3 regions of the Paenibacillus sp. FSL E2-8871 genome follow, and region 1 is predicted to be linked to each of the others. Evidence: predicted binding sites of a transcription regulator. Region 1 holds the regulator's gene; each other region holds the start of a gene.
What was found. Region 1 encodes LexA, which represses DNA repair genes until DNA is damaged. Its sites were predicted from a motif close to CGAACATATGTTCG; they were not measured.
Positions count from the first base shown of each region.

Region 1 (4,195 bases):
AGCGGTGTTGATTGATACGGGATTAGGCATCGATAATATAAAAAGAATAACGGATCAGTTAACGGATTTACCTATCGCTGTCATCACTACACATGTGCATGCAGACCATATAGGCAGTCATGGACAATTTGAGACGATCTATGTTCATAAAGAGGATGAGGATTGGCTGATTAATGGAATACGAGGTTTAACCCTTGCCCAGATCAGAAAAGATATGAGCCGAGATATTACTCTTCCTGTTCCTGAGACGTTTGATCCTAATACGTATACACCTTATCAAGGGAAACCAACAGCTCTATTGCGAGAGGGAGATGTGCTTGATTTAGGCGGGCGTAGATTAGAAATTCACCACACACCGGGTCATTCGCCAGGTCATATTAGCATTTTTGATCATGCCAACGGGTATCTGTTTACAGGAGATTTGTTGTATGATGTTACGCCAATTTATGCTTTTTATCCCTCTACTAGTCCGGCAGATTTAGTGGCTTCTTTAGAAAAGATTGCGCAAATTCCAAATGTATCTCAAGTATTCGGCTCTCATAATACGTTGGGTCTAGATCCAGCTATTTTGCAAGAGGTTATGAAGGCAGTTCGTGAATTACGTGAACGGGATCTTGTTGCTCATGGTACGGGCATTCATCAATTTAACGGATTTAGTGTGCAATTTTAAAATGAATGTTGGATGCAGCGAAAACGGCCCTCTCAAAAGGACCGTTTTTTTTGTCTTTCCTTAAGGTTTTCAAAATTTCTAATTGGGAAAGGTAAAGTGAAGTAATAATAGGCGGAAGGGGGGCATTCATTCGGATACGATCGACCTGAAGAAAGCATGTAATTGTTGGACTTGGGAGTAAGCTTCTTTGTATTGATTATCGGATTGTTGAATGGGCAATAAGCCTGGCAAGAAGGAAATACTATACACAGGTATTTCATTGCTGTTCATGTATATTTTAAGCGTAAGTTCCTCAATAACATCAGCCTCTTCGTCAAAGCTATTAACCACATTAATATCCGCACTTGAAGCAGTTGATTTGCTGTTTTGTTGTCGTTTAGATACTTTTGAAAGGGTTAGTGCGTTAACAACAATCTCTGATCCCATTATATTGTCGAACGAGTATAGCTTTGCTATTGCTTTTTTGCTTGTTTTCGGATTGCTGGTACCTATTGCTATTTTTTTATAAGGTTCATTAAGGGCGATCAAGTGAGATTGATTGGGCGGAATGAATGTTTTGGTGAATATAATATTAAAAGATGAGGTTGCGTTTAACAGCTTAGAAAGTTCAGAAGAAGTAGATAGTTTTTTTAATTCTATAATAACGGCACTTAGAATTAAGACTCCTCCTACAATGGCAAACATATACATCAAGAAAATCAGCATGTAATCACACCTCCAATGATCTCAGTAGAGCAAGATTTATTGCTTATTGAAAGATATGCCTGAATTCTCTCTACTAGTATCTGTTAAGAGCGAAAATCGTGGGAATTTAGGAAACGACAACTGATTAGAAAAAGAGAAAGCACCCAGAGATCTGCCGATTTTGCAAGCTGAGTGCAAAATTGGGGCAACTGCTGGAGTGCTTTGTTGAGAGCATTTAAAATAAATATGTCAAAATCATAAGAAATTGAAGGCTGTGATTTGATCAGTATAAACAATTAGCTGTTTGTATTCGATCGGAGATTCATAGTGAGTATAGGGTCTTACAGAAACATCATTAAGGACTACAAAGTTATAGCTGAAATTTTTATCGGGATGTTCCGCACCTAAATAAGATATGTATTCATCTACAATGACATCATCCATTAGAGATTTTAAGTCAAAAACATCCTCTTTATTGGAGGTGGAAGGGGAGATGGTCCCTTGAATACTGCCGAATGAGGTGAGTAAATTTACTTTTTTTCCACTCGCTTGATCGTTATTTAACAATAAGCCAGAGAGTTTAACAAGTGCATCGACTTTAAAATCGACGAGGGTTCTAATTTTTGAGTTGTTCAAAACGAGACACTTCCTTTCAATTTGAAATCCTGTTAACATTATTCGACATATAACCACATAATTCCTATTAGGTCATCAAAAATACATAAATACAAACACGCCCCCTCCATTGAACCATGAGTGAGGCGTGTTTATCTATAGAGATAGATTTAATTCCTGATCGTTACTCGTGTTCCAATCGGTACAATCGCAGCTAGTGCTAACACATCTTCATTGTACATACGAATACAACCATGGGATACTTCGTGCCCTATGGATGAGGGATCATTATTTCCATGTATCCCATAATGAGGCTTAGATAGACCCATCCAAAAGACCCCAAATGGACCACCTGGATCGGGTTGTTTGTTAATGATTGTGAATTCACCGAGTGGTGATTGAGTTAACATTTTACCGATTCCGACTGGGAAGCCCCTGATCACAATGTCGTTATCAAGAAGATAAAGCATACGCTGCGTCAGATCAACTATAATCCGGTAATTTGGCATTGTGCAACACTCCTTTCTAATTAAGATATGAGGAGGATGCCTAAACGGTTATTCATTAAAAATGGTCATTTTAGCCTATGAGAACAAATGTTCTGTAATTGATAAATGGAGTTTGATAACAATAAAAAAGCTGTTCTGCATTTGCAGAACAGCTTTTTTTAAAAAATAAAAGAAAGTATATATTATACGATATACCCTATCCTTATACTTCTCGTAGAAACGGATACCGTCCTAAAGGACGGTATCCGTTTTCGCTTGGTAGGAGTGCATACTTAGTGGATATCTCGAAATAATCCGATAACTCTGCCGAGAATGGTCACGCGATTAAGGCGAAGAGGCTCGTACGCCGGATTCTCCGGCTGAAGACGTATATGATCACGTTCTTTATAAAAAGTCTTAACGGTTGCTTCATCTTCTTCGGTCATAGCTACAACGATATCTCCGTTATCAGCCGTTTGTTGTTGACGAACAATAACATAGTCGCCATTCATAATCCCAGCTTCGACCATACTGTCACCTTGAACCGATAACATAAATACTTTGTTATCTCCAACATAGTGAGTTGGAAGCGGGAAGTAGTCTTCAATATTCTCAGTAGCAGTGATAGGAACCCCGGCGGTAACCTTACCTACGACAGGAATGCGAGCGACGGTTTGCGCGAAATGATGGACATTCTCGGAATCCTCTTGGCCAAGCAATTCTATCGCACGAGGCTTCGTTGGATCTCGACGGATAAGTCCCTTCTTCTCTAGCCGATCCAAATGACCGTGAACTGTGGAGCTGGAAGCAAGACCAACAGCTTCTCCAATCTCCCGGACGGAAGGAGGATAACCCTTGCTGCGGACTTCGCTACGTATAAATTCCAGGATCGCCAGCTGGCGACTTGAAATCTTTGACATTGGAATCAACCCCATATAGTAATGTTTGGGAAAATTATAACATAGAACTACCGTTCGCACAAACATAAGTTCTAACTATTATAAATATTAATTCGAAAGAGTTAATAAATGGTAGTCTTGTATTGATTGCGTTTCCTTCATCTAAACGATAAGAGTGATTCTTTATATGAAGAATATGGTAAATATTAACCTCTGAAAAAAAGAGAACAATTGTTCTAAAATAGTATTGAACAAAACACATGTTCGTGTTATTATAATTTCAAAAGTAAGAACAAGTGTTTGGAGGATGATATTCATGTTAAAATACAGTACATACCGTAGCATCTACGATAAAGCCCCAGTGGTTGAATCTTTAGGACATAATCCTATTACCCGTTATTCAGCTCAGATTAAAGAGATTACAGAGCTTTTGCTTGAAGGCTTGATGCGTTTGTTCCGTAGAGATTTTGTTATTAAACTGACATTGATCATCGTGCTCGTACTATCAGGACTTACAGTAGTAGGTAATGTATTTGCAGGATCTACTACTTTAATGAAGGATGAGAAGCGCGTAGTGGTTGAACGTGGAGATACACTTTGGAGTATTGCTCTTGAGAATAAACCTTCTGATATGAAAACGGCTGTATATATAGAAGGAATTAAAAAATCCAATGGCATTAAAGGTAGTCAGATTAATGCTGGAGATGTTCTCACTTTACCTATATATTAATATTCTAAGAACATAATAAGAGGACATGAAGAGCTTGCAGGGAGTAAACCTTGACAAGCTCTTTTTCTCATGGCAGAGTTAGAATTAATTTATAAGGGGAGGGAAAGTT
Region 1 covers NZ_JBBOBV010000001.1:1,546,893-1,551,087, reverse strand. The annotation lists gene NYE25_RS07160 (MBL fold metallo-hydrolase) at 1-670, shown strand, start outside; gene NYE25_RS07155 (hypothetical protein) at 797-1,375, opposite strand; gene NYE25_RS07150 (hypothetical protein) at 1,610-1,990, opposite strand; gene NYE25_RS07145 (L,D-transpeptidase) at 2,140-2,478, opposite strand; gene lexA (transcriptional repressor LexA) at 2,751-3,377, opposite strand; gene NYE25_RS07135 (LysM peptidoglycan-binding domain-containing protein) at 3,673-4,086, shown strand.

Region 2 (4,195 bases), 1.5 Mb from region 1:
GAGTCTCAATGTAATTCAGAAAGTATAAGCCGCTGTAATGCGGCTTATACTTTATTTTGATGGAAGTCACGATCAAGCTTAATTTTGACCCTCGGGTACATCATAAAATAATCGATTTACGGGTCGGATCAACAAATTTATCAAGGTGATTTTCCATTACAAGAGGGATATTTTATCGGTCATAGGCCGGTGGAATAGTCGAAGAGGTAGGACCAGAAGTTTCAAAAGTGAAACAGGGGTTATCCCTTGTATTTGATTTCATACGAGCCAATATTTAACTACTGGCTACTCAGAAAATTGTAAGGTAATATCGCCGTTATTTGTATAAGCAGATAATTTTTTCGAACCATTCTCTTTATTGGCAGGTAAATTGCTATCTCCTTTCTTTACCTTGCTTAAGATCGCGAAATCATCATATGACCCTGAAATTGAACCGCTAATATTTCCGTTTTTTGTTTCAAGGGTTATAGCCGTCCCTACATTCAATTTGTCCAGTTGGATATTTCCGTTATTTATGTTTACTTCCACTGTCCCTAAAAACACGATTGTCGGTAATACAATACTTTCATTTGATGTTTTTAAAGTCAAATTTTTTAAAGTTGCATCAGGTATCGATACCTGAATAGTTCTGGTTACTTGCGAGCCTTTTCCTCCGATATAGTCGTTCCATTCCTTATTACTGTCACTTACCATTGACAGTTCTTTATCGTCAGATAGATCAATCTTGTAAAAATTTTTCTCACTTTCATAGTAAACAATATGAATTTGTTCATCTTTAGATTGGAGGATACTTATTTTTTTGTCCTTTACATCAATTGTTAAGGTATCAATCTTTTGGGCAGGTATGGTGTAATTTTTTTCCTCCATGGAAGTGGAGTCGGAGGAACATCCTGCTAATGATATCAATAGTGTCACCAATGTGCATATAGTAGTTAGTAATTTTTTTGCAGTACTTTTCATTGTAAAATGCTCCTTCGTTAAATCATTTTTCTTTTAAATATAGCCAGTCCTACGAATTCCAATCTTAAGCTGCTATGCAGACAAATTCAGATATACAACAAAGGATAATCCTTTGATACATGATTTAGTTCTTCATATTTGCCTTCCTCTCTGGTAATAAATTCATTTTGTATTTCGTTGCGTTTATCAGTCGCATATGTTTTAATCATCATAAACTTTTGTGTTACAAAAAGGTCAAGAGGGTAGATATGAACAACTATTTTACAATTAAGCAAGCAGCAGAGATCGTAGAGATGACCACTGAGACCTTGCGGCACTATGATCGTATTGGATTAGTCAAGCCATGCTATAAAGATGAATTGTCGGGATATCGATACTATTCCGAGCAGGAGCTCGTAAAGCTGCAAACCATTGAACTGCTCAAAGCAATGGACCTTACTTTAATGGATATTAAAGATATTTTGCAGCAGAATGATCTCTCTAAAGTAATTGCATTTCTAAAACAAGCAGAAAAAAGAGCAGACGATAAAATTGCTCGTCTGCAGTATGCAAAATCGAAAATTAAACGTGCCTATCTACATTATGAAAATAAGTTCCACGACGGTTATAGTCAAAGTGAAAATTACTTTGTCAGACACATAGAGGAAAGGGTAATTATGCTTTCGAATAAAATGGAAAGCCCCACACTTAAGAATTTATGGGACTATCACAGACATTTCTATCAACAAATTGAAACGTCTCTGCATTCACAATTTCTGTTTGAAGATATGGCAGGAATGTTCACGACTGAAGGAATAACACGATTATTTGCTGTTTGCTTGAAATATCCGTCTTTAGAGGGGCTGACTGTGCTACCAGAAGGGGACTATCTGTGTGCAATTTGTACCGAAGAGAATAAGAATGCTGTATTACAAAATTTACTTGAAAGGGCAAAGACGGAATACGATGTGTGTCCAGATTTTGTTCTTCATAACATTATTGTGACTGGAATATTGCAGTGGGATTATCAGATACAACTGTTCATTAAGAAACGCTCATGTTAGATGAAATACAAAGGAAAGGTTTAGGAAAAGAAAAATATTTGATTGAAAGTCGCTAATTTAGCGGCTTTTTTTGATTAAGGAATCATGTTTCTTGCCCTTGACTGAGGACAAGAACGTTATACTTCGCCGATTAGATAAATATTTAACTATAGTTCAATGTTATCTATTAAGCTAACTGGCAGATTAACGCTATAAGCGAACCCGAATCTCGAACCCTAACTCTACGCTCCAAACAGAAAGCATCGAACGTTGCGCACCGGGTATTAACAAACTAGAAATACTAAACAGCAAGTCACCAAAATACAATAGTTGCTGTTTACTTCGTAGCTTTTTTATTGTAAATCATTAGAAAATACTAGCAAACGCATGTTCTGATATGTGCAGCTATGTTATACTGAGGGGACGAGGAACGACTGAACTTTTTCATTTGAACATTATCAAACGGTGAGTATTTCACCTTGTATCATATACATTTTCTCCGCTACGGAAGGAGTCTATCATTTATGTCGGTAACCTTTTTACTAGGCCGCTCTGGTAGTGGCAAGACAACAAAAATATGGGAGTCTATTTCTTCTTCATTAGAGAAGGAGCCTCTTGGCGCGCCGATCATTATTCTTGTACCTGAACAAGGTTCCTTTGGAGCAGAACGGGGGCTTTTGACCGTAGGGAATGTGAAGGGAAGCATTCGGGCGCAGACACTGAGCTTTTCTCGGCTTGCCTATCGAGTGAAACAGGAAACTGGAGGCAGCGCTAGTCTGCCGATCAGTGAAGAGGGTAAAAAGATGTTGATTTACAAAATCATCAGTCGCCGTAAAGAGGAACTGAAATTATTCGGTGCCTCTGCCGACAGACCGGGTTTTGTCGAACGGTTGAATCAACTGCATACGGAGATGAAGCGTTGCTGCTTGGCTTCCTCTGATTTAGAGGAGCAGTTATCCGCAATGCGAGGCGCTATTGCAAGAAGTCCTATTCTTGAAGGCAAGCTGGATGATTTACAGCTGGTATTCAGCGATTTAGAGAAGGAAATGTCACGCCTCTATATCGACGAAGAGGATCGTTTAGCGGAACTAGCTGAGCATATTCCTGATTCCTCTTACATTCGCGGGTCGGAGATTTGGGTAGATGGGTTCCACGGCTTTACCCCGCAGGAATTCGTAGTGCTTCGAGAATTGATGCAGCAAGCATCGAAGCTGACCGTGTCCCTTACACTTGATCGTTCGTATCCCTATGGAGATCAGTTGAATGAGCTTGAATTGTTTCACCCAACTGCGGTTACTTACATTAAACTGCGTGGAATAGCTGAAGAGCTGGGCATTGATGTGTGGGACGAGCTTCTGGAGCCAGCGGTTCTTCCGCGTTTTGAAGAAAGTCCTGTTCTTGCTCATCTCGAAAGGGGATATGACCGCCGAAAGGTCTGGATGGGTGCAGATGAACTGGCAAATGAAGCGATATCTATAGGCGCAGCAGTTTCTCATAGAGCAGAGGTTGAGGGAGCACTGCGTGAAATGATCAGACTGGCGCGAGATGAAGGTGCAAAATATGGTGAAATGGCCGTATTGATGCGTAATATTGGAGATTACGAGCAACTGATTAAACCGTTGTTCCAAGATTACGGAGTACCTTTTTTTCTGGACCAGAAGGTAAATGAGCTGCACCATCCATTGGTAGAGTTTGTACGCTCCGCATTGGATGTGGTGCGTCGACGCTGGCGCTTCGAGGATGTATTCCGCTGTGTAAAGACAGAGCTTTTGCTACCGCTGGACGGTAGTATTACGCGTGAGGATATGGACGCCTTAGAGAATTATGTGCTGGCTTGTGGGATTCAAGGGTATCGCTGGACGGATGGCCGTTCATGGAAAGGGATTCCTAGCTTGTCGCTGGAAGGCGGCAGACAGATGGATGAAGAACTGCTTGCTACAATGGAGCGATGCCGTGCTAGTATAACGGGACCTCTATTTGCTTTTGAGAAACGGATACAGAAGAGTAGAAGCGGCCTTGAACTATGTACCGCAGTGTACAAGCTGCTTGATGAGACGGATGTTGCCCGAAAGCTGGAGAAACTTAGTGTCGGTGCTATGGAGAAGGGGCAACCCGAGAAGGCTAGAGAACATAGTCAGCTGTGGGGTGCAGTGCTTGATCTGCTAGATCAGATCGTCGAGATGATGGGCAACGAGAGACTTGAATTTGATGTG
Region 2 covers NZ_JBBOBV010000001.1:3,040,937-3,045,131, reverse strand. The annotation lists partial or broken gene NYE25_RS13935 (alcohol dehydrogenase catalytic domain-containing protein) at 112-260, shown strand; gene NYE25_RS13930 (DUF4097 family beta strand repeat-containing protein) at 286-960, opposite strand; gene NYE25_RS13925 (MerR family transcriptional regulator) at 1,209-2,003, shown strand; gene addB (helicase-exonuclease AddAB subunit AddB) at 2,507-4,195, shown strand, end outside.
Region 2: the regulator LexA is predicted to act here: its motif matches at 2,363-2,376, upstream of addB (helicase-exonuclease AddAB subunit AddB).

Region 3 (4,195 bases), 370 kb from region 1:
CCAATCTCGGTAAGCTCCTTGATCCGTTAGCGGACAAGCTGTTAGTTTCTGCAGTTCTGATTTCACTTGTGGAATTGGGCAGATGTGATTCATGGATCGCAATTGTTATCATTAGTCGTGAGTTCGCAGTAACCGGGCTTCGCCAGATAGCATTGTTAGAGGGAAAAGTGGTTGCCGCCAGCAAATGGGGTAAGATAAAGACGGTTGTACAAATTGTAGCGATCTCACTGCTGTTGTTAAATAATTTCCCATTTCAATTCGTCAGCATTCCTGTAGACGATATTGCCATCTGGGCTGCAGCCTTGATCACTATTTACTCTGGAATTGATTATTTTGTGAAGAATAAGGATCTATTACAGCTGCATAATGCTTAAGCGTTTTAGGCAGCTACATATAGGAGAGGTAATAGGTAAAGCACCTATTACCTTTTTTAAACCCTAAAAGCAGTGTATCTACATTATAACGAGGAGGCGAAAGCCAGGTATGAAAGCAGAGATTATTGCAGTAGGCACGGAGCTTTTGCTCGGTCAAATCGTAAATAGTAATGCCCAGTTTTTGTCTATTGAGCTAGCTGCTATTGGGATTGATGTATATTTTCAAACCGTAGTTGGGGATAACAGCAGTCGCTTGCAGCAAGCCATTGAGATCGCTCAAAGCAGAGCGGATGTTATCATATTTACCGGTGGTATTGGTCCTACAGAAGATGATCTAACGAAGGACGCGCTGGCTGCTTCCTTAGGTCGCACACTTCATATAGATCGCTTGGCAATGGATCATGTACAACGTTTCTTTGATGATCGAAAGATTGTAATGACGGAGAATAATCGTAAACAGGCACTTATAATTGAAGGAACTACACCTTTGCCAAATGAGATTGGCCTTGCTGTTGGCATTGCTTTTGAGCATGAAAAGAAATATTATATTGTGCTTCCTGGTCCGCCTCGCGAGATGAAGCCGATGTTCGTAGATAAAGCTGTACCGTGGCTCCAGCAGCACGCTCTGACGACAGAAATGCCACTTTATTCTAAAATGCTTAAATTTGCCGGTATCGGAGAATCACTGCTTGAGGATAAGCTTATTGATCTTATTCACAGCCAGACAGACCCAACCATAGCTCCTTACGCTAAAGAGGGAGAGGTAACCGTTCGTATTTCGACAAAGGCACCTTCCGAGCATGAAGCTTACAAGAAGCTGGAGATTCTGGAGAAACAGATCAAAGAGATTTTGCCAGAACATTTATATGCAAATATTGATGTGCCACTGGAGCAATTGATTGTGGATTGGATGGCGGATGCAGGTCTGACTTTAAGTGCTGCAGAGAGTTGCACTGGAGGCTTACTGATGGAGAGTATAACTAACATTCCAGGCAGTGCTTCGATGTTTGCGGGAGGAATCGTCTGTTATTCCAACGACCTGAAGAAAAAGCTTCTGAATGTGCCAAGTGCTTATTTGGAGGGGCCAGATGCTCCAGGGGCAGTTAGTCGTGAAGTTGCCGAGGTGTTAGCTGATCAGGTGAGAATGATCGCGGATAGTGATTTCGGTTTATCTGTAACTGGTGTAGCGGGACCAGGCTATTCTGAACGTAAGCCAGTCGGACTTGTATTTATTGGTTTAGCTGAACGCGGGCGTAAGACAGAGGTGTATGAGCTTAATCTTAAAGGTACACGTGAAAATATACGACTGCGTACTGTTAAAGCTCTGTTGTATCGTCTATGGCGCAGACTTGAGGAACGGAAGGTGGAGACACCTCTTGAAGGCTCAGACTTGTAATGGGAGATTAGCCCAGTTATAATTGAGACATACGGAAGAACCGTGGCACTGAGATTTCTTTGCTGCGGTTTTTTGTATATCTGCGGAGATTTTGATCGCTGTTTTGGTTTTGATCATAAGTCGTTGATGTCCGGTGAAGTAGAGAAATCAGTTAACTTCTATGTCCGGAGGGAGGCTTACAATAAAAGGGATAATTAACGCTTGAGACAAAAAAAACGAATGTATGTTCGAAAAAAAGCTTGGCAAGACCTCAAAAACACGTTATTATATTATTATAAACAGTGAAGGAAGTGGTCTGATTGTCAGATCGTCGTGCAGCGCTTGATATGGCGCTTCGTCAAATAGAAAAACAATTTGGTAAAGGTTCGATCATGAAACTGGGAGAATCCACTCATATGCAAGTGGAAGTTGTACCTAGCGGATCTTTGGCACTTGATATTGCGTTAGGTATAGGCGGACTTCCAAAGGGACGTATTATTGAAGTATACGGACCTGAATCCTCCGGTAAAACGACTGTTGCTCTTCATGCTATTGCAGAAGTGCAAAAACAAGGAGGACAAGCTGCATTTATCGATGCTGAGCATGCGCTCGATCCGAAGTATGCACGTAACTTGGGCGTAAACATTGATGAATTGTTGCTATCTCAGCCAGATACGGGTGAACAGGCACTTGAGATTGCTGAAGCACTTGTCCGTAGTGGTGCAGTAGACATTATTGTCGTTGACTCCGTAGCTGCGTTGGTTCCTAAAGCGGAAATCGAAGGCGATATGGGTGATTCTCACGTCGGCCTACAGGCTCGTTTGATGTCTCAAGCGCTTCGGAAGCTATCTGGTGCCATTAGTAAATCGAATACAATTGCTATCTTTATTAACCAGCTTCGTGAGAAAATTGGTGTTATGTTCGGTAACCCTGAGACAACCCCGGGTGGTCGGGCGTTGAAATTCTACTCTTCCGTACGGTTGGATGTTCGTCGTGTCGAAAGTATTAAGATGGGTAACGACGTTGTAGGTAACCGCACCAAGATCAAGATTGTGAAGAATAAGGTAGCACCTCCATTTAAACAAGCTGATGTTGATATCATGTATGGTGAAGGGATTTCCAGAGAAGGAAGTCTTGTAGACATCGGTACTGAAATGGACATCGTGAATAAGAGTGGTGCATGGTATTCCTATGAGGGTGAGCGTCTCGGTCAAGGACGTGAGAATGCCAAACAGTTCTTGAAAGAACATCAAGATATTGCACTTATCATTGAGAACAAGATCCGTGAAGCAAGTAACCTGTCCACTATTGTTGCTGCACCAAATGAAGCGGAAATCATTGCAGAGCAAGAGGAAGAAGAAAAGCTACTTCTCGAAATCGAACAATAGAATTTACTAAGGAATAGGACGCCCTGTGATTCATTGTTGCAGGGTGTCTTTTCTTAACAGTGTAAGAACATATATATTTGGGGTCCCCCAAAAGTAACTGAGTACGCACCGAAGTTAAGCCGCACTTTGTGGGGATATTTTATTGCTATGAGGTGACAAGCAACTATGGTAATACAGCTGGATATGGATTTTGAATCGAATGAGCAGGACGTACAGGTCCTATCTGATTTTCCTGATGGAGAACTTTTAGAAATTACTAAGGTAGAACGTCAGAAGAAGTCGGACCACCGCTACATCATACATTTCGGAGCCTATAACATGACTGTACACGAAGACGTCATGATTAAATATCGGATGATTACTGGAAATTCTTTTATGAAAGCCGATTTGGAGGAAATTGTTGTTGCTGATGAGCGACAACGAGCTTATGTAGAAGGACTTCGTTATCTAGAACGGAAGCCACGTACCGCTATGGAAATGACTCGCCGTTTACGGCAGAAGGAAATAGGGGAGACTATTATTGCGGAAGTGGTGCAACGGCTACAGCAGGAAAGATTTCTTGATGACCCCTTGTATGCAAAGCAATGGGCGGAGCAACGCATTACGAACCAGCGAAAAGGGAAAATGTGGATTCGCCAAGAGCTACGTGAGAAAGGAATCGACAAAACCTTGATCTCGGAAGCACTGGAGAATGTCAGTCCTGAACAAGAACTAGAGAGTGCACTTCAGATTGGTCGTAAGAAATGGAATCTTATTCGTGGTGAAGCCACAGATAAGCGCAGAAAGACTGGAGCCTTCTTAATGCGGCGTGGATTCTCGGGTGATATGGTGCGACAAGTGATCAATACTTTACTTGAGGAAGACAATTATGAGGGTGAAGATGAGGCATTTTACTAGACTCACTGATTCTCTTGACATTAATGCGCATATCGACTCTCTTGACAATGTCTTTTTATAAATAATAAAATATAACATGAATCGGCATAAAGTAAGAATCCTTTTTCCTTCCCAAAAAGGTGACTTTTTAAAACGGTTCGCGTACAACTCATATGAAATGT
Region 3 covers NZ_JBBOBV010000001.1:1,918,229-1,922,423, reverse strand. The annotation lists gene pgsA (CDP-diacylglycerol--glycerol-3-phosphate 3-phosphatidyltransferase) at 1-374, shown strand, start outside; gene NYE25_RS08835 (competence/damage-inducible protein A) at 484-1,770, shown strand; gene recA (recombinase RecA) at 2,070-3,137, shown strand; gene NYE25_RS08825 (regulatory protein RecX) at 3,303-4,034, shown strand.
Region 3: the regulator LexA is predicted to act here: its motif matches at 1,987-2,000, upstream of recA (recombinase RecA).